2 regions of the Agromyces indicus genome follow, and region 1 is predicted to be linked to the other one. Evidence: predicted binding sites of a transcription regulator. Region 1 holds the regulator's gene; the other holds the start of a gene.
What was found. The regulator HspR, encoded in region 1, represses chaperone genes until heat shock. The targets are predictions, from matches to a motif close to AAGTTGAGTCNNNNNGACTCAACTT.
Positions count from the first base shown of each region.

Region 2: the regulator HspR is predicted to act here: its motif matches at 1,128-1,152, upstream of RH861_RS04900 (ATP-dependent Clp protease ATP-binding subunit).

Region 1 covers NZ_JAVKGS010000001.1:56,906-67,440, forward strand. The annotation lists gene RH861_RS00270 (sensor domain-containing diguanylate cyclase) at 1-1,072, shown strand, start outside; gene RH861_RS00275 (DUF7882 family protein) at 1,170-1,481, shown strand; gene RH861_RS00280 (DUF7882 family protein) at 1,510-1,824, shown strand; gene RH861_RS00285 (hypothetical protein) at 1,865-2,137, shown strand; gene RH861_RS00290 (EAL domain-containing protein) at 2,122-2,904, opposite strand; gene RH861_RS00295 (heat shock protein transcriptional repressor HspR) at 3,016-3,438, opposite strand; gene RH861_RS00300 (DnaJ C-terminal domain-containing protein) at 3,438-4,433, opposite strand; gene RH861_RS00305 (nucleotide exchange factor GrpE) at 4,561-5,232, opposite strand; gene dnaK (molecular chaperone DnaK) at 5,235-7,112, opposite strand; gene RH861_RS00315 (putative endonuclease domain-containing protein) at 7,584-8,486, shown strand; gene RH861_RS00320 (hypothetical protein) at 8,567-9,118, shown strand; gene RH861_RS00325 (M1 family metallopeptidase) at 9,290-10,535, shown strand, end outside.
Region 2 covers NZ_JAVKGS010000001.1:1,009,986-1,020,520, reverse strand. The annotation lists gene RH861_RS04900 (ATP-dependent Clp protease ATP-binding subunit) at 1-1,112, opposite strand, end outside; gene RH861_RS04895 (hypothetical protein) at 2,224-3,705, shown strand; gene RH861_RS04890 (PadR family transcriptional regulator) at 3,995-4,522, shown strand; gene RH861_RS04885 (ATP-binding cassette domain-containing protein) at 4,646-5,224, opposite strand; gene RH861_RS04880 (hypothetical protein) at 5,273-5,866, shown strand; gene RH861_RS04875 (hypothetical protein) at 5,939-6,157, opposite strand; gene RH861_RS04870 (alpha/beta fold hydrolase) at 6,468-7,376, shown strand; gene RH861_RS04865 (TetR/AcrR family transcriptional regulator) at 7,487-8,041, shown strand; gene RH861_RS04860 (APC family permease) at 8,106-9,530, opposite strand; gene RH861_RS04855 (carbon-nitrogen hydrolase family protein) at 9,530-10,393, opposite strand; gene RH861_RS04850 (TetR/AcrR family transcriptional regulator) at 10,480-10,535, shown strand, end outside.

The sequences.
Region 1 (10,535 bases):
CGTCTTCGACGCCACCGAGCGCCAGGACTACGAGCGCCAGCTGCTCGTGGCCCGCCGCCAGGCCGAGGCCTCCGAAGCACGCGTGCGCGTGCTCCAGGACGCGTCGAGCGCCTTCGGCCTGGCGATGAGCGTCCAGGAGCTCGGTGAGGCCCTCATCACCGCCGCGCGCACCGGGTTGCTCGCCGCGAGCGCGGCGGTCCTCCTCCCCGGCGAGCGCGACGGTCGGGATCTCATCGTCGACGGCGTCCAGATGGACCCCCTCATCTCCGCGGGCCTCATGGACCTGGCCATGCAGGCGATCGAGGGAGACGAGGTCGTCACGGTCGCGAGCCTCGACCAGGCGGCGACCATCCGGCCCGATCTCGACGTCGCGCTGCAGGAGCAGCGGCTCGCCGCCCTGAGCATCGCGCCGCTCCGGGGCGACTCCGGCGCCCACGGCGTCATCGTCTGCTTCTTCGGGCGGGACCAGGTCTTCGACGACGACACGCGCGACATCCACGCTGCGCTCGCCCGTCAGGCCTCCCAGGTACTGCGGCGCGTGCGACTGCAGGAGGAGCTGGCCCATCGTGCGCTCCACGACCAGCTCACCGGTCTGGCCAACCGCAAGCTGCTCGAGATTCGACTGGAGGAGGCCCTTGCCGGCGCACGGCGCGACGCGCGTCCGCTCTCGATCGTGTTCATCGACCTGGACGGCTTCAAGGCGGTCAACGATGCCCTCGGCCACCGCGTGGGCGACGAGGTGCTCGTCGAGGTCACCGAGCGGCTCCGCGGCGCCGCCCGCGCATCGGACCCCGTGGCGAGGTACGGCGGGGATGAGTTCGTGGTCGTCTGCGAGAACGCGGATGCCGAGGCCGCCGGGATCATCGCGGAGCGGTTCCGGCACGAGGTGGGCCGTCCGTTGACGAGCGTGCCCCCGAGCTACGGCGTCGCAGCGAGTGTCGGCGTGGCGACCTGGGCTCCCGACGACACGGCCGACGTGCCGGAACCCGAACGGCTGATCCGGTTGGCCGACGAGGCGATGTACGCCTCGAAGCGCGGCGGCCGCGATCGGGTCACATCGGTGACGGTGTAGTCGGGCGCACCGCTCAGGCGCACCGCGCGGCCGGCCCGCCGGCTTCGGTGACGACCTGCGTACCGCCCTGGAATGTACCGCTCGCGAAGGAGGCGACATGGGAAAACTGGAATACAACTCGAAGCTCTCGGCGACGTTCGACGACCGGACGCTCGCCCACCTGCAGGTGGCGATCTGGTCGAAGCTGCGCCGCGGTGAGCACTTCGCATTCACCTGGGTCGACGAGGAGGCGACACCGCCGAGGACCTCCGTCTGGTGCAGCCCCACCATTCCGATGACGTTCCAGTTCGACCGGGCGGAGCCCGCCGAACTGAACCCTCGGTGGGTGGAGGTGCTCACCAAGGCGGCCAACTCGGCAGGTGGACTGCGACTGATCCCCGAGCCCGTCGAGGCGACCCCCGCTCGATGAGCGTGACCCGAACAGGAGGAGGAACGGAATGGGCACCCTGATCTACGGTCAGCGGATCTCGGAGTTCGAGATCGAGGACCGCACCCTCGCGCACCTGCAATTCGTCATCGCGGCGAAGCTGCAACGAGGCGAGCAGTTCATGTTCACCTGGAGCCACGGGATGGAGCGCGGCAGCGGCCGCAGCGTGATCTGGATCAGCCCCGCAGCTCAGGTGCACTTCCGCTTCAGCGGCAATCGCGCGCCCAAGCTCAACCGAGCCTGGCTCGAGATGCTGATGGACAGTGCGAACAGCCGGGCCGGACTCCAATGGGTGCCCGAGCCGGCCGACGCCGCCGCACCCTGACACCGCACCCCGACGACGGAACGAGAGAACGGAGCATCCCTTGAAGATCCACCGGCTGACGGTCGACGGCAAGGACTACTTCCTGCCCGACCCCATCGACGAGCTTCGCGCGCAGATCCTCGCCGCCATCCAGGCCGGCGGCGGATACGTCACCATCCCCCCGCTCCGAGGCGGCCCGGGAATCGACATCCTCTTCTCGCCGGGGATGCCGGTGAGCTGGACCCAGCTCGACATCGGCGAGTCCGGCGAGGCATCCGGCACGACGTCCGGACAGGACCCCGACGAGTTCGCGGACCCCTACAGCTCGCTCTGAGCCGGACCGCCCGCTTCCGCCCGGAGGCGGGCGGTCATCCGTTCGGGCGTCGACGGTCGGCCGAACAGGAACCCCTGGGCCCGGTCGAATCCCAGCTCGCGCACTGCTTCCCACTGCAGCTCGGTCTCGACGCCCTCGGCGACCGTGCGCAGCCCTCGATCGCGGGCGAAGCGCACCAGGCGCGCGACCTCCGTGCGCTCCTCCGTGACGTGCTGGATCAGCGAGCGGTCCACCTTGAGCTCGGTGATCGGCAGCGCGCCCGCGCGGAACTCGGCCTCCTCGACGGATCGCACGTCGTCGAGCGAGACTCCGACCCCGTGGGCGCGCACCCGGCGGAGGTTGCCTTCCGCGGCGGCGGGCGACGGTCGGGATTCGGTCAGCTCCAGCATGAGCACCTCCGGGCGCACGCCATCCGTCCGGAGCCGGTCGAGCACCCGCTCGGCGAAGTCGGCCCGCTCGAGCTGTACGGCGGCGACGTTGACGGCGACCTCGATCCGCCGTCCCGCGGCGGCCAGGTCGGCAGCGAAGCGGCAGGCGCACCGCAGCATGGCATCGCCGATGGCATCCATCGACCGGGTCTCCTCGGCGATCGGGATGAAGTGCTGCGGACCGAGCACACCTCGCTGGGGATGGCGCCACCGGCTGAGCGCCTCGACCGCCACGGTGCGCCCGTCCCGGGCGTCGACCTGCGACTGGAACTCGGCGACGATCTCACCGCGCACCGCGGCACGCCGCAGGTCGCGCACCACGCGCTGGTTCCCGTGCACGACACCCTCCCCCGGGCTCTCCGAGAGCCCCGGCCATTGTGCGTGCAACATCCGATTTCGGACAAAGGCGAGACACGAGGCGCTCCGAGCCCTATAATCCGCTCGCCGACCTCAGCTCCGGTCGAGCGGCCGCCACACGACGACGGCGTTCTCACGCCGCACGCGCGTGCCCGCCTTGAGCGAGACGACCTCGCCGTGCGCCCCGGCGGCGAAGACCCGGCGTCCGGGCCGATTGAGCATCTCGTCGGCGAGCGCGCGCTCCAGCTCGCGGACGCGCTGGCGGAGGTCGGTGACCTCGTTCTCGAGGCCCAGGATGCGACGGATGCCCTCGAGGCTCACGCCCTCGCTCGAGAGCTGCTGGATCTCGCGGAGCTGCGCGACATCCCGCATCGAGTAGCGACGCGACTTGCCCGCCGTGCGCTTCGGGGACACGAGCCCCATGCGGTCGTACTGGCGGAGCGTCTGCGGATGCATGCCGGCGAGCTCGGCCGCGACCGAGATCACGAACAGCGGGCTCTCGCCGTCGACCTGCATCAGTGGCCCCGTGCCTTGGCGAGGAGGTCCTCGCGGGGATTCTCGTCGGGCAGGAGCGCGGCGAACTCGCGCAGCTTCTCCTCGGCCTCCTTCGACAGGTGCGACGGCACGGCGACCTGCACGACGGCGAGGAGGTCGCCCGTGCCCTTCTTCGTCTCGACGCCGCGACCCTTCACGCGCAGCACGCGGCCGCTCGGAGTGCCCGGCGCGACGCGCAGCTTGACCGGGTCGCCGCCGAGCGTCGGCACCTGGATGGTGGCGCCGAGCGCGGCCTCGACGAAGGTGACGGGCACGTTGACGCGGAGGTTGAGCCCGTCGCGCTCGAACACGGGGTGCTTGCGCACCTTGACGGTGAGCACGATGTCGCCGGCCTCGCCGCCGTCGGGCGACGGGTGGCCCTTGCCGCGCAGCCGGATCTTCTGGCCGTCGGCGACGCCCGCGGGCACGTTGACGGTGATCTCGCGCCCCTCGGCGGTCTGCAGCGTGATGCGGTCGCCCTTGGTGGCGGTGACGAAGTCGAGCGTCGTCGACGCGGTCACGTCGCGGCCGCGGGTGGGGCCGCCGAAGCCGCCGTAGCCGCCGGTGGGCTGGCCGAACCGGCCGCCGCCGAAGAGGCCGCTCAGCAGGTCGTCGTACTGGCCGGCGCCCTGCTGGGTGGTGTAACGCGTGCCGCGGCCGCCCGGGCCGCCGAACATGCCGCCGAAGACGTCCTCGAAGCCGCCGGCGCCGCCGGCGCCGGGCGCGGTGAACCGGGCGCCCTGCCCCATCGCGCGGACCGCGTCGTACTCCTTGCGTTCCTCGGGATCGGAGAGCACGGAGTGCGCCTCGCTGATCTCCTTGAACTTCGACTCGGCTGCGGCATCCCCCGGGTTCTGGTCGGGGTGGTACTTGCGCGCGAGCTTGCGGTAGGCCTTCTTGATGTCGGCGTCGCTGGCGTCCTTGGAGACGCCGAGGATCGCGTAGAAGTCCTTGTCGAACCAATCCTGGCTGGCCATCGGCGCCTCCTTCCTCGAAATCTAGTGCGGATCGGTGATCGAGTAGCGCCGCCTGCGGCGCGTATCGAGATCGGGTGACCCGGTCTCGATACGGCCGCGAGCGGCGTACTCGACCAGCGGTGCCTCGCTATGCAGGCGTCTTCACGACGACCTTCGCCGCGCGCAGCAGCGTGCTGCCGAGCAGGTACCCGGTCTCGACGACATCCGCGACCGTGTCCACCTCGACCTCGTCGGAGTGCTGCTGGAAGATCGCCTCGTGCCGCTGCGGGTCGAACGCCTCGCCCACCTCGCCGAACGGCGTGAGGCCGAGCTTCTCGACCGACGCGCGCAGCTTCGCCGCGATCGTCGCGAACGGGGTGTCGCCCTCGAGGTCGCCGTGCTTCTCGGCGCGGTCGAGGTCGTCGAGCACGGGCAGCAGCACGGCCACGGCCGCGCCGATCGCCCGCTCCCGCTCGACCTCGCGGTTCGCCTCGGTCCGCTTGCGGTAGTTCGCGTACTCGGCGGTGACCCGCTTCAGGTCGGCGAGGTGCTCGGCCGACGGGTCGTCGACCTCGGCCTGCGCGGCGTTCAGGATGTCGTCGACGGTGAGGGCCTCCTCGTCGAGCACGTCCGAGACGTCGGGTGCGGCACCCTCGGCCGTGCCGGCGGCATCCGTCGACCCCGCCTCGGGGGCGGGCTGCTCGCCCGCCCCCTCGGCACCGGCGTCGGCATCGGGCTTGCGAACCTGACCCGTCTCGGGGTCGATCCGCCGCTTGTCGCGGATGATCGGCTCGTCGTGGTTCTGGTTCTCGTCAGCCATGGCTACTTCTTCTCGTCCTCGTCGTCGATGACCTCGGCGTCGACCACGTCCTCGTCGGACTGGTCGGAGCCCTCGGTGCCGGACGGGTTCGCGTCCTCACCGGGGTTGGCGCCGGCGGTCGCGTCGGCCTGCTGGCCCTGCGCGTAGATCGCCTCGCCGAGCTTGCCCTGCGACTGGTTCAGCTTGTCGAACGCCGACTTCACCGCGTCGTCGTCGTCACCGGCGAGCGCGGTCTTCAGCGCGTCGACATCGCCCTGGACCTCGTTCTTCACGTCGGCCGGGAGCTTGTCCTCGTTGTCCTTGATCAGCTTCTCGATCGAGTAGACGAGCTGCTCGGCCTGGTTGCGCGTCTCGGCCGACTCGCGGCGCTTCTTGTCCTCCGCCGCGTGCTCCTCGGCGTCGCGCACCATCCGGTCGATGTCCTCCTTCGGCAGCGACGAGCCGCCGGTGATGGTCATCGACTGCTCCTTGCCGGTGCCCTTGTCGCGCGCCGACACGTGCACGATGCCGTTCGCGTCGATGTCGAAGGTGACCTCGACCTGCGGGATGCCGCGGGGAGCCGGGGCGATGCCGGTCAGCTCGAACGTGCCGAGCGGCTTGTTGTCGCGCGTGAACTCGCGCTCGCCCTGGAACACCTGGATCGCGACCGACGGCTGGTTGTCGTCGGCGGTCGTGAAGGTCTCGCTCCGCTTGGTCGGGATGGCCGTGTTGCGCTCGATGAGCTTGGTCATGATGCCGCCCTTGGTCTCGATGCCGAGGCTCAGGGGGGTGACGTCGATGAGCAGCACGTCCTTGCGCTCGCCCTTGAGGACGCCGGCCTGCAGGGCGGCGCCGACGGCGACGACCTCGTCCGGGTTCACGCCCTTGTTGGGCTCCTTGCCGGTCTCCTGCTTCACGAGCTCGGAGACGGCGGGCATGCGGGTCGAACCGCCGACGAGCACGACGTGCGCGATGTCGGCCACCTTGATGCCGGCCTCGCGGATGACATCCTCGAACGGCTTCTTCGTGCGGTCGAGCAGGTCGCTCGTCATGTTCTCGAACTGGGCGCGCGTGAGCGTCTCGTCGAGGTTGGCCGGGCCGTTCTCGGTGAGCGAGAGGTAGGGCAGCTGGATGCTCGTCGACATGCTCGACGAGAGCTCCTTCTTGGCCTGCTCCGCGGCCTCCTTGAGGCGCTGGAGGGCGATCTTGTCCTTCGAGACGTCGACGCCCGTCGAGTCCTTGAAGCGCTTGATCAGGTGCTCGACGATGCGCTGGTCCCAGTCGTCGCCGCCGAGGCGGTTGTCGCCCGCGGTCGCGCGGACCTGGATGGTCGAGAAGTCGTCGTCCTTGCCCACCTCGAGGAGGGACACGTCGAACGTGCCGCCACCGAGGTCGAAGACGAGGATCAGCTCGTCCTCCTTGCCCTTGTCGAGGCCGTACGCGAGCGCGGCGGCGGTGGGCTCGTTGATGATGCGGAGCACGTTGAGGCCCGCGATCTCACCGGCCTCCTTGGTCGCCTGGCGCTCGGCGTCGTTGAAGTACGCCGGCACGGTGATGACCGCGTCGGTGACCGTGTCGCCCAGGTACTGCTCGGCGTCGCGCTTCAGCTTCTGCAGGATGCGCGCCGAGATCTCCTGCGGCGTGTAGGTCTTGCCGTCGATCTCCTTCTTCCAGTCGGTGCCCATGTGGCGCTTGACCGACGAGATGGTGCGATCGACGTTGGTCACGGCCTGGCGCTTGGCGGTCTCGCCGACGAGCACCTCGCCGTCCTTCGTGAATGCCACCACCGACGGGGTGGTGCGGAAGCCCTCGGCGTTCGCGATGACGACGGGCTCGCCGCCCTCGAGGACGCTCACGACCGAGTTGGTGGTGCCCAGGTCGATTCCGACTGCACGTGACATGTGTGTCTCTCCTTCTGCCGGGGGGTTCTCGGATGTCGCCCCGCGGCGATCGGCCCGGCGGTGCCCGCCCGCGGCCGAAGTCTGCTCGTCGAGACTTGAGCCTCGACCGCTCAAGTCTCGCAGCGGCATCCGTTCGATGTCAAGTCGGAACGCTGAAAGTTGAGCGTACGTGACTCAACCCGTCCTCGCCCGTCGGCATTCGCGCCTTCGCCCACTCACCGCACGCCGCTCCCCACGCCGGTCCCTGCCCTGCGCCCCAGCCCCTGCGCCCCAGCCCCGGGCACGGGCCGCAGCCCCTGCGTGCGAGTGTCCAATGGATGTCGCCGCGACGCTCCGGTGGGGGCATCCATTGGACACTCGGTGGGGGTTCGGAGCGGCGACCGGTCCTGCACAGGCCGCGATGAGGCGAGTGGATCCACCGCACGCGCCGCGGCGCCGGCATACCGTGGGCGCGGCGCGCAGCATGGTCCGGTGCCAGCGCGTCCCCTCCCGCCGCAACTCCGCCGAGGGCCGTTCTCGGTGCCGCGTGCCGACGAGCTCGGCGTCCCGCGAGGGCGGCTCCGCGCGCGCGACCTCTCCGCGCCCTTCCACGGCGTACGCGCCACCGTCCCCCCGGCGACCCATGCCGAGCGCTGCGCCGCGTTCGCCGCACGCATGCCCGTCACCCAGGTGTTCAGCCACGCCTCCGCCGCCCTGCTGTGGGGCATGCCGCTGCCGTCCGCGCTCGAACGGGGGCCGGTGCACGTGTCCGCCCTGCGCGGACGCGAGCCGCGCGTGCGGGGCGTGGTCGGCCACCGGCTCCGCGCCGATCGGGTCCGGGTCGGCGCCGTCCGCGGGCTCGCCGTGGTGTCGGCGTGCGACTCGTGGTGCCAGCTCGCGACCGCGCTGTCCCACGACGACCTCGTCGCCGCCGGCGACCGGCTGCTCGGCTGGCCCCGCCCGCTCGTCTCGGCCGACGAGCTCGACGCGGCGATCGAGCGGCATCGCGGCGGACGCGGGACGAGCGCGCGGGATGCGGCACGGCTCGACCTCCGGCCGGGTGCGGCGTCGCCGCGGGAGACCCGGCTGCGGCTGCAGGTGGCACGCGCCGGCTTCCCCGAGCCGGAGCTCAATGCGCCGATCCCGCTGAGCGCGGGTTGGACTGCGCACGGCGACCTCGTCTTCCGCGCGTACGGGGTGCTGCTCGAGTACGACGGCGAGCAGCACCGCGGCGACGACACGCAGTTCCACCGAGATGTCGAACGGCTCAACGACCTCGCCGCCGACGGGTGGATCGTGATCCGGGTCGGGCGCCGGCTGCCGATGGAGCGCGCGCTCGACCAGCTCGAGCGCGCACTGCGCAGCCGAGGCTGGCGTGGCGTTCGTGCGGGCTGAGGGTCGACGGATGCCGCGTGGCGGACATCTCGGGGTGCACACCGACGTCGGTGCGGGGCGTGGGCGATACGGTGAGGCGCATGACCCGGACCCTCGCGCCGCGCGTGCTCGCGGCATCCGCTGCCCTGACCCTCTCGCTCGGACTCGCGGCCTGCGCGAGCGACGACCCCGCCGAGACGGCGGCGCCCACGACGCCGGCCGCCGCTTCGCCCGAGCCGACGACGGAGCCGACGACCACCGAACAGCCCGCGATCGGCGCGAGCTGCGAGGACGTGCTCGCGCCCGAGGCATACGCGAAGCTCGAGGCCGACGGGCTCGAAACGCGCAATCCCGACCCGGTCGACCCGGTCGCCCAGCGGATCGTCGAGGACGGCGGGATCGCCTGCGCCTGGGTGAAGCCGCAGACCGACAACATGCTGGACCTCGCCCACGCGACCGGCGCGGACGAGGGCGAGTGGACGACCGCCCTCGCCGAGGCCGGCTATGCGCAGACCGACGAGCCCGTGGCCGGCGCGTGGACGGGCCCGGCCGAGCCGGGCAGCGGCATGAGCCCGGTCGCGGTCCTCGCCGACGGGACGATCACGTGGGTCAGCGCGCCCGACTTCGCGCAGTGGGTCCGTCCGGCGAGCTGATCCGTCGGCAACGCGGTCCGGATCGGCGGTGACGCATGGAACCCGCGTGACGCGCTCAAGGACGCAGGAAACGTGCGCGCTTCCCCGCTCTGGGGTCTGTTGCGCGCCAAACGCTTTCCCTTAGGGTGCAGCCACCGGCATCAGGAAAGGGTGAGCATGATTCGGCACAGGATGAGGTTGATCGGCGGGGCGACCGCCGCGATGGTGGTCCTCGGCGCATTCGGCGCGACGGCGGCCGCGGCGGCTCCGGGCAAGGGTCCCGACAATGCGGGACCGCGGTACACGGCCGGCGCTTCGGGCGTCGGCGACGCGTACTTCCCGTTCGCCGGCAACGGCGGATACGACGTGCAGCACTACGACCTCGCCATCCGCTACGCACCGCCCGCCCCGTCGCCCGCGCCGCTGTCGGGCCAGTTCGACGGTGTCGCCACCATCGACCTCGTCGCCACGCAGGACCTCGACCGGTTCAACCTGGACCTCCGCGGGATGGACGTGCGGTCGGTCAGCGTCAACGGCAAGCCTGCGACGGGCATCCAGCCGCCGCTCGCCGGTGAGGTCGTCGACGGTGCCGCGTACTGGCACGTGCAGGACGACGCGCAGCGGATCTGGGAGCTGACCATCCAGCCGCGCCCGATGATCAAGGCCGGCCAGAAGGTGAAGCTCGTGATCGAGTACGGCGGCGCGACCACGCGGCCGACGGACATCGAGGACTCGCTGTACGGCTGGGTCACCATGCGCGATGGCGCAATGGTGGCGAGCGAGCCGGAGGGCTCGATGACGTGGTACCCGGTGAGCGACCACCAGACCGACAAGGCGACCTACAGCTTCGCCATCACGGTGCCCGCGGGCAAGGTCGCGGTCGCGAACGGGATCCAGCCCAAGCCGCAGGAGACGGCTGACGGCTGGACGACCTGGTTCTGGAACGCACCCGACCAGCAGGCGAGCTACCTGACGACGGCCTCGGTCGGGGACTTCGACCTGCGTCCCACCTACTACTCGACGAGCGGCGTGCCGATCATCGACGCGGTCGACACCAAGCTGACCTCGGCTCGACTCACGACGACCAACGCGAGCCTCGGCCGCCAAGTCGCGATGATCGACTTCTTCGAGTCGAAGTTCGGCGAATATCCGTTCGTGGCGTACGGGTCGATCGTCGACAACGACTCGATCGCGTACGCGCTCGAGACGCAGACTCGCCCGGTCTACTCGACGCAGGCCAGCGAGGGCACCGTCGCGCACGAACTCGCTCACCAGTGGTTCGGCAACGCCGTGAGCCCGGAGCGGTGGCAGGACATCTGGCTCAACGAGGGTTGGGCGACGTACGCCACGTGGATGTGGAACGACCATCGTGGCATCCGCAGCACCCAGACCGCGTACAACTCCTGGTACAACGCCAACCGATCCACGTCGTACTGGC
Region 2 (10,535 bases), 950 kb from region 1:
GTGCGGTACTCCTTGAGCGTGGTCGCACCCACGAGGTGCAGCTCGCCGCGGGCGAGGCGGGGCTTCAGGATGTTGCCCGCGTCCATGCCGCCCTCACCGGCACCGCCGGCGCCGACGACCGTGTGCACCTCGTCGATGAACACGATCAGCTCGCCCTTGTGGGCGGCGATCTCCTCCATCGTCTTGGTGAGGCGCTCCTCGAAGTCGCCGCGGTAGCGGGTGCCGGCGAGCATGCCGGGCAGGTCGAGCGCGACGACCCGCTTGCCGAGCAGCGCCTCGGGCACGTTCTCCTCGACGATCGCGCGGGCCAGGCCCTCGACGATCGCGGTCTTGCCGACGCCGGCCTCGCCGATCAGCACGGGGTTGTTCTTCGTGCGGCGGCTGAGGATCTCGATGGTCTGCTCGATCTCGTCGGCGCGCCCGATCACGGGGTCGAGCTCGCCGTTCATGGCGCGCTCGGTGAGGTCCATGGCGAACTTGTCGAGCATGGGGGTGCTCGACTCCCCCTCCGTCGGTCGAGTAGGCGCGCCAGCGCCGTATCGAGACCCAGTTTCGTCCGCGTCAGACTCCACGTGCTCCCCCAGTCCCGCTGCCAGCGCGTCAGCAGTCACGCCAGCCCGAGCCAGCACCTGCCCAGCCGGGGCGTCCTGCCCCAACACGAGCGCGAAGAACACGTGCTCGGGGTCGATGTACGTCGACCCGCTCGAGCGTGCGACCTGGTACGCGTGGAACAGCGCGCGGCTCGCACTCGGCGTGATCACCGCCGCGTTCGCCCTCTCCTGCTGGTCGAGCTTGTCGAGACCTGCGGATGCCGCGGGCAGCCGCGCCTCGGTCGCCGTGATGATGCGCTCGGGGCTCGCGCCGACGCGCGTGATCGCCTGCGCGACGGACTCGTCCTCGACGATGACGCGCAGGATGTGCAGCGCGTCGAGCTCGGTCTGCCCGCGCTCGAGCGCGAAGCGTCCGGCGCGCTGCAGGATGCTCTGGGTGCGCGAGGTCAGGAACCGGCTGAGGTCGATCGACCGCGCCTGCCTGGCCTGCTCACCCGCGAGGTAGCGGGCGAGGAACTCGTCGAACGAGCTCGCGCCGGCCTCGTTGAAGTCGTCTGGCACCTAGGTCCTCCTGGGAACTTGAGTTGGGTACGCTCAAGTTCAACAGGACGGGAGGGAACTTATTCCGCGCCCGGGCAACTCGCTAGGTCCGCCCGCCGACTCTCGGGCGCCGCCTCCAGTCATGGCACATAGCGTCTGAGCGTCTCAGCTTGTAGGCATCGCTGAGTCGAAGACCCTCGCAGCTTTCCTCCCTCGGAGGACACGCGGGTGTCTGCCGCTTCCTCGATCGGACACCGACCAAACGATGACGCGACGAGTACGGAGCCACGGAAGCAACGGCCGTTGCCAGCTCACGTCGAGGACTAATCCCGAGGGCCGCTTGAGCGGAATGCGCGTCTCTCGCTCGCCCTTCGGGCCAGCGAAGACCACATTCTCCGGATCGAAGATCTCGAAGTAGTAGCTTGCGCCCGGGACGAGCTCGAGATGCCATGGACTCGAGAGATCGCCGGACCGTGCCGCACCAACATCGTCGAGGATTCCGATGCCGTAATAGAGATTGCGCGCTGGCCTGGAGCCGCCGACATGCGTCACGTAGACCTGCGCAGAATCGGCTCCTCGCGCCGTCGCCGTGACAGACACCCGGGGTCGAGTCAGCCAGGAGGACATGGCTCCGGAAATGGCGAGCAGCGCTGCCACGATCGTCAGTAGGTCCGCGGCCTGCCCGATCGAACTCCATGCCTGCATTAACTACCTCCTCGGTATGCGGCCTCGGCCCCAGTCGAGCCGGGCGAGCACAATGCCGCCACGCAGATCCGGAGGTGCGAGAAGCTACGCAATTGCGTTTCTCGTGGTGTTTACGACGCCCGAGGCAAAGCGACCCCCTCTCCTCCGGCGTTCGAGAGCATCTTGTCGCACTCGACGCGATGCCTGCGCCTGACATGCCGGCCACCGAGGGCAGAGACAGATGGACCAGAAGGCAATCCAAGGCGGGCGAAGCTTGTGAGCGACCGAACCCCTGCGATGATGATCGAGGCGGTTGGCTTTCTCCCCCTCTTCGCGAAAAGTCAGCGACCTCATTTCAGGAGAGCTTCGCTCGATCGGCCGCATCTGAATCACGACTCCGCCTGAGTCATTGCATGTGGGTCGCCGTTTTCGTCGTACGCTGCCGTTCATGACGCCTCGCGACCCGCACCCCGAGCCCGAGCCCGAGCCCGAGCCCGAGCCCGAGCCCGACGATCCCGGGAGCCCAACCGAACCGAGCTCCGCTGGGTCGCAGTCTGGCAGCTCGGACACCACCGACAGCGAGCCAGAAGATGTGCCTAACGGGGAGGTGGATCTTGAGGCGACCGAGAGGGAACTGACACCGGATGAAGTGCTCTGGTACCGCCTGAAGCGGAGCATCAGTCTACTTGCGGGTCGGCAGAGTGAGATTCTTCGGCTTGGCCGCTACGTCCACGAACGCGAAGCCGAGATCGACGATGCGAAGAAGCGTGCAAAAGAGCTCATCGAGCAGCGCCTCCACGAAGACGTAGATGAGACGGCGGTCGAACAGCTCGTGACCCTCTTCCGGTCCGTGACCGAGTCTGACCTTGGTGACACATCTCTATCAGAAGAGGAACGGCGCGAAGCCTTCCGGGACGCTCTTGTCGAGGTGTCGGAGGCTTTACCCGACGGTGCGATGGGTACGTACCTCGACAGCGTCTCGAAGGCAATGGGCGCCCCCGCAGGAGTGGGAATGCTTCTCTCTTCTCTTCTCGTCTCGCTCGTAGGTGAGCTGGAAATGATGGTCGGTCACGCCGCACGCGCACTATACGAACGCCGGCCGAGCATGCTCGACGATAGTGAACGTAAATTCACCTGGTCCGAGGTCTCCGCATTCGATGATCTCGACGAATTCCGTGACCACGTGGTGGATAAGGCGGTGGACGACCTCCTGCGTGGCTCACTGTTGGATTGGCTGGACTACTTCGAAAAGAAGTTTCAACTGAAGCTTCCAACGTCGGTGAGGTCGTTCGCCTCAATCGAGGTCGTACAGCGGCGTCATGCAATAGTGCACAACGCAGGCACGGCGTCAGCCCAGTACCTCGAGAAGCTCAAGGGCTACAAGCACGATGTGAATCTCAATGATCGATTGCCAGTCTCTTACGAGTACCTCGCACGTGCCGCGGACGAGCTGTTCCTCATCGGCTTTGGTATCGCCGTTGCCGCTGGACTCAAACAGTGCAGCGAGGACGATGTCATCCAGTCCATCGAGTCTGAGATTGGCAACCGTTGCTTCTACCTGCTCCATGAAGGGCGGCTGGAACTCATCGAGAAGATCGTCGAGAGCACCAACCTCGAGCGCATGAAGTCCGATCGGACGAAGTTCGTCGTCCAAGTGAATGGCTGGCTCGCCCTAAAGTCGTTGGGGCGATTCGAGCAGTGCAGAGCAACCATCGAGGATCTGGATGTGAGCAGTCGCAGCCGCGACTTTGCCCTCGCTCGATTGGCGCTGCTGGACCAGGTCCCGGAGGCCCACGCGCTGGCGAAGAAGATGCTGGCTGACGGCGAGCTCTCGCCCGAGTTCTGGCTCACGTGGCCCCTCCTGAAGGAGGTCCGCGCCTATGACGCGACACTCGACGACCCTGTTGACGATTCGAGCGGTGCTGAGTAGCCTCGCATCAGGCGCGAAAGGATAACGCTATGTGCAACCCAGACCTGTAGCATCTACCCACTTGGCCCCCCTCCACTGTCAGTGGAGGGGGGTTTCTCATGCCGGGTGATCGCGAAGAGCGAGCTTCCTCGTTCTCCCCAGATCGCGGGCCCCCAGCACACGCAGTCGGTCGCGCGATCGAAGCACGCATGACTGGCGCTCGCCGACTACTCAAGACCAGGGCCCGTCACAGGGAGGTCATCATGAGCGATTCGTACATTGGCAGCGGCTTCGGCAGCGGCTCGAGCAACTGGGGCAAGGGCGGCCCCGGCCAGGTCCTCTAGGAGGCCATGGCGCAGCTTCGCGGCAATGTTCGAGCAGAAGGTCGCGCCGCGCATGGGCAAGGCCCGACGTCCGCGCGGCGGTGCTCGCGCTACTCGCCGAGAAGCCGATGCACGGGTACCAGATCATCAACGAGATCGCCGAGCGCAGCGGCGGCGCGTGGAAGCCGAGCGCGGGCTCGGTGTACCCGACGTTGCAGCTGCCCGCCGACGAGGGACTCATCAGCGCCGAGGAATCGAGCGGACGCAAGACGTACACGTTGACCGAGATGGGACGGGCCGAGGCCGCGACATCCGCTGACCGCCCTGCACCCTGGCCGACTCTGAGCGGCAGCCGCAGTCACGACACCGGTGCCGCCGGCACGATCGCAAAGGCCGGCTTCGAACTCGCTCAGCGGGTGGCGCAGGTCGGGCACACGGGCACTCCAGAACAGGTCGAGAAGGCGGTCGAGGTGCTCGACGACGCGCGTCGTTGTCTCTACTCGATCCTCGCCTAGGACTGACTGAGTGCCCTCAACACGTCGGCATCCGGCAGGCGGGATGCCCGATGTGGGGAACACGCGCGCGCGATGCCGGCGGATCCTGCAGTTCGCCGCGCGGTTCATGGGCTGACGCGCCCATCAGAGCGCCCCGGTCGCCGCCGTCTCACGCACCCTCGGCCCGCCGTCGAACACGAGCGGCCGGTCGGCGAGCTTGTCGACGAAGAACCGGTCGTGCGAGACCACGATCACCGCGCCCGGGAAATGGGTGAGCGCCCGCTCCATCACCTGGGTCGAGGTGATGTCGAGATGGTTGGTGGGCTCGTCGAGCACGATCATCGCCACCCCGGAGAGCAGGCACTGGGCGATCGCGACGCGGGCGCGCTGGCCGCCGGAGAGGGTGCCCATCTTCTGCTGCAGGTCGGCCCCCGAGAACTGCAGCATCGACAGGAACCGGTTCACGCTCTTCTTCGTCGCCGTGAACGCCAGCGAATCCGGGTAGGCGTTCACCGCGTGGCCGACGGTGTCGTCCAGATCCAGTTCGCCGTAGACCCGGTTGTACGAGACGAACCTGACGCCCTTCGCCCAACGGACGGTCCCGGCATCCGCTTCGGTCTCACCGGTCAGCACGTCCAGCAGCGTCGACTTGCCCGACCCGTTCGAGCCGAGCACCGCGACCCGGTCGCCGCGCTGCAGGTCGAACGAGAGCCCCTCGAACACTTGTCGAGCTTGGCGACCACTGAGAACCACCCGGATATAGTTCACACCGTGCAGTGGTGTGCGGTCTCAGTCGGTTGGTTATGCATCACACCCACGGATGAGTTCCCATTCTGGGAGGCCATGAGTTCGGCGCTTGTTACAGCTCTGGTCACGGGATTGACGATCTGGTTCAGCGTTTCAGAATCGAGGCGAGCGACGCAGAAGGCTTTGGAGGCCGACCAGCGGGCGCGCGATGAGGAAGAGGCGCGGCGCGCGCGGGCCCGACGTTCTGACGACGCCCTTGCTGCCGTTGACGCGATCGTAAGCCGTCTGTGGTGGGGCGCAATCGGACGAAGTGAGACCGAACCAAGCATTGCTCGTGAGCCCGGCGAAGTCTGGTACTTCGGCATCGCACGGCTTCTGTCGTCCGAATCAGAGGGTGCATCGACTATAGCGCGTTGGATCGAAAGCGAGTTCAGACTGCTCTATTCGGGCGACATGTACGACGGCAGCCAACCAGATGACCTGAGGGCTCGGCGACTTGCTGCGCCCGAGAGCCTGAACGAAGTCGTGACGACGTGGGCGCGCGATGGTGCGCTAACACCTTCGATTGAAGAGCGGCTGCGCGCGAACCTCGAGCGGATCGCCTCGCTCAGCCTCTAGCTCAGGTTCGGGTCGGCAGGGCTCCGTCCGGACCGGCTCGTCAGCGTCAAGGAATCGAACGGAAGTAGAGGACTAATCGCTCAGGGAGATGGGCAGGCCAAGGCCGCGACATCCGCTGCCGCCCCCGTTGCGTGGGCGCCGGCAAGCCGCGCCGGAGAGCAGGCACTGGGCGATCGCGACGCGGGCGTGGTGGCCGCCGGAGAGGGTGCCGATCTTCCGCTGCAGGTCGGCCTCCGAGAACTGCAGCATCGACAGGAACCGGTTCACGTTCTTCTTCGTCGCCGTGCACACCAGCGAAGCCGCGTAGGCGTCGACCGCGTGGCCGAAGCGTCGTCGAGAGATCCAGTTCGGCGTAGACCGGGTTGCGCGAGACGAACCTGACGCCCTTGGCACAACGCACGGTCCCGGCATCCGCTTCGGTCTCACCGTTCAGCACGTCGAGCAGCGTCGCGTTGCCCGACCAGCTCGAACCGCGCACCGTGACCGCTCGCCGCGCTACAGGTTTAACAAAGCGGCCCGCAACTCTGAACAGCGAGTCTGGCGAGCGCGCGCCATCCGCGGTACTATAAACGTAGTAAACCGCACCGACGAAGGAGTCGTCATGCGTGCACCTGAACCTCACCGTCACTCGATCGCCTCACCGGCTGATCTCGCACCGCCGCTGCCCGCGGCATCCGGGTTCGATCACCTCATCGTCGAGACTCCGGGCCTGCGCACCCACGTCGCCATCGTCGGCGACGGTGAACCCGTCGTCATGCTCCACGGCTTCCCGCTGCATTGGTGGCAGTGGCATCAGGTCGCGCCGCTGATCGCCGAGCAGGGCTACCGCGTGATCTGTCCAGACCTTCGCGGTGCCGGCTGGACCGAAGCCGACGACCCCGGCATCGAGCGCGAGACGCGACTGCACGACCTGCTCGCGCTCTTCGAGACGCTCGGCGTCGAACGTGCGCACGTCGTCAGTCACGACATGGGTGCGATCACCGGGATGCAGCTCGCCTACGCCCACCCCGAACGCGTGGGGAGGGCGGTTCAGCTCTCGGTGCCGCCCGGATTCATCTCGTTCAGCCCCAGGCTCGTCGCCGCCTTCCGGCACATGCCGAAGCTGCTGTGGCATCGCCCCGGGAGCTCGCTACGCGGCGTGTGGGCCGATCAGTACAACGCAAGAGGGACGCCGGAGTCGGAGATCGACGCCCACCTCGCGCCCATGCAGCGCCCCGCCATCGACCAGGCGGTCCGCACGCTCTACCGAGGCATGGTGATCCCCGAGTCGATGCGGCTGAGCCGTGGCGTGTACAAGCGGATGCGACTGACCGTCCCGACGCTCTTCGCCTTCGGGCGGGTCGACACCAGGTTCGACGAGGAGCTCATCCGCCGCCTCTGCGCGAACCCCGAGCGGTTCGCCGACGACGTCGAGTTCGCGTTCATCGACGACGGGGGCAAGCTGCTCCCCGCCGAGGCACCTGACGCGGTCGCGAACCTCACGCTCGACTGGATCCGGCGAGCCGACTGAGCCCGGCCCGCCGACCCCGACCCGGTCTGCGAATGCCACGGCGAGCGGATGCCACGGCGCCATGCGTGCGCGTGCGAAACTCGTCGACGTACGCGAGGTGAGAGGCGCCGATGGCTGCAGCAACCAGGGAGCGAGCCCTCGAGGCGGCGGTCGAGGTTCTCGGCACCGACGGCGTGCGGGCACTCAGCCATGCGCGCGTCGATCAACGGGCCGGGCTGCCCGCAGGGTCGACCTCGAACTGGTTCCGCACCCGGCGGGCACTGCTGGCCGGCATCATCGACTGGATGGCCGAACTCGAGCGCGCCGACTTCACGCCCGAGTTGCTCGAGCAGCCGACACCCGACTCGATCGCTGAGGGGCTCTGTGCCGTGCTGCTCGTGCAGACCGGCCCGGCCGCGACCCGCACCCGCGCGCGCTACGCGCTCTTCGTCGAACTCGCCGCCGACCCCGAACTCCTCGAACCGCTGCGCCGGCAGCGCCGCGAGTTCGAGGAGTGGACCGACCGGCTCGTGGCCGCGGCCGGCATCCCCGACCCCGTGCCGGCGGCGCGCGCGCTCATGGCCCTCGGCGACGGGCTGGCCCTGCACCGACTCACGGTCGACCCCGAACTCGACGTGCGCCCTGCGGTCGAGCGCGCCGTGCTCGCGCTCGCGGCGACGGGCTGAGCCGAGCAGCGAACAGCACCGGCCGGATGCCGGCTGCCGCGACATCCGACCGGCCGATGCTCACTCAGGGTGCGGTCTTCACGCCCTCCGGCAGATCGACCGCCTCGTCGGCGAGCTCTTGGTCGAGCGACGGCACCGGCCGCCGGAACCAGCGGGTCGCGAAGGCCAGGACGACCACTCCGAGCGCCAGCCACGCGCCGCCGAGCACGAACGCGATGTCGTGTAACTGCGAGAAAAGGAACAGGTCGACGGCGACACCGACCGCCGGCACCAGGCTGAGCAGCGAGGAGGCGACGGAGCTCCGACGGTCGCGCGTGCGCCAGATCCACACGAGGAACGACAGGTTGACGAGTGCGAAGGCGAGGAACGCGCCGAAGTTGATGAGCGCGGTCGCCTGCGCGATGTCGAGCAGCATGCCGATGAGGCCGATGCCGGCGATGATCAGGATGTTCACCCACGGCACCCTGAACATGTTCAGCCGCCCGAACACGGTGCGGGGCAGCACGCCGTCGCGTCCGATGACGAACAGCAGACGGCTCGACGTCGCCTGGATGGCGAGGCCCGAGCCGAACGCGGCGATGACGGCGATCAGGTTGTTGATGTTCGCGAACGTCTCGCCGCCGGCGATGACCTGCAGGGTGTACCCGGCGATGTCGGGGTTGTCGAAGTCGCCGCCCGGGTGCATGCGCTGCATGAGGAACGACATGAGCACGAAGATGCCGCCGCCGATGAGGACCACGAGCAGGATGGCGCGCGGGATGTTCCGACGGGCATCGCGGGCCTCCTCGCTCAGCGTGCTGACGGCGTCGAAGCCGAGGAACGAGTAGGCGGCCACCGCAGCGGCGGCGCCGATGGCGAGCACCGACGTGTCGCCGTTCCAGAACGCCTCGCCGGGCTCGACCGCCGGGGCGGAACCGCTCACCAGGTACCCGACGATGACGACGGCCGTGACCGCGACCGAGCCGAGCGCGACGATCGTGAACCACTTGTTCACGCGGTCGGCCAGGGTGATGCCGAGCAGGTTGATGATCGTGGTCGGCACGATGTTGATCAGCACCCATCCCCAGAGCGGGATGCCCGGGAACTGCGCGTTCAGGTAGATCGACTGGATGAGCCACGCCACCATCGGCAGGAACAGGTAGTCGAGGAGGATCACCCATCCGGCGAAGAAGCCGAGATGCCGTCCGAGGATCTTCCCGACGTAGCTGTAGGACGAACCCGCGGTCGGGTAGTTGCGAGCCAGCACCGCGTACGAGACGGCCGTGAGACCCATCGCGATCGTCGCAACCAGGTAGGCCGTCGGCGCGACGCCGCCGCTCTCGGCGGAGACGACGCCGAACGTCGAGGTGACGATCCCCGGCGCCATGTAGGCGAGCCCGAAGAAGATGAGGCCGGCGAGACCGAGGCGCGGCAGGAGGCGGCGCGCAGACGGGTGCGCCGCCCCGGATGCGGGTGGCGCCGAGGCGGATGAGGTGGACGGTGCGGACATCAGCTGTTCTCCTTCGAACGGGGGTGCCAGGTCGACGGCTCGATGCGGCCGCCGTAGAGGGGAAGCGGGATCGGGGCGTCGTCGCCCCGGAACTGCGACCAGGGGCGCGAGACCCCGGCCGTGCCGAGCGCCCGGGTCTGCGCGGTGGCGGCGAAGTCGACGACCGCGGTCAGGATCTCCTCGGACGCGTCGGGCGAGCTCGCCCGCACCGAGCCGTTCGGATCGACGACGAGGGAACGGCCGCGCCCGGTCGGGGCGGCGGCGTTGACCGACGCGATCCAGACCTGGTTCATGATCGCGTTGCCGCGAACGATCGCGAGTTCCTGTTCCCGATCGGATGTCGCGGTCTGCACGAGGTTGAGCACGAGGTCGGCGCCGAGCCACGCGAGGTGCCTCGTGTGCTCGGGGAACCAGATGTCATAGCAGATCGAGATGCCGACCCGGCCGTAGCCGGGCATCTCGAAGACCTCGAACCGGTCGCCGGGCACGGTCTGCTCGAGCGGTCGCCAGGGGAACATCTTGCGGTAGGTGGCGACCCGCTCCCCCGACGGCGAGAAGACGAGCGCCGTGTTGTGGATGGCACCGTCGTCGCCGCGTTCGTAGATCGAGCCCGGCACGAGCCACACGCCGAGTTCCCGGGCGAGCGCGGCCAGCTCGGCGACGGCGACGTCATCGATCGCGCGGGCACCCGACTCGGGGTTGTGATGGGTCGACACCGGCTCGAGGTGGAACTCGGGCAGCACCCAGAGTGCAGCGGATGGCACGCGGTGCACCAGTTCGCGCATACGGGCGCCGAACGCGGCCACATCGAACCGTTCTTCGGCGGCCGCCTGCACGAGCGCCACGATGAGGCTCTGCGTCATCACAGTGATCCATTCGTTCAACAAACTTTGAAGAAAGAATGCACGTGGATCGCGGATTCGTCAAATGAACGTGGAAGAATCGCCCCGTGGCTCGACCCAAGAACCAGGCGCTCAGGCGCGGCGAACTCGTCGCCGCGACATC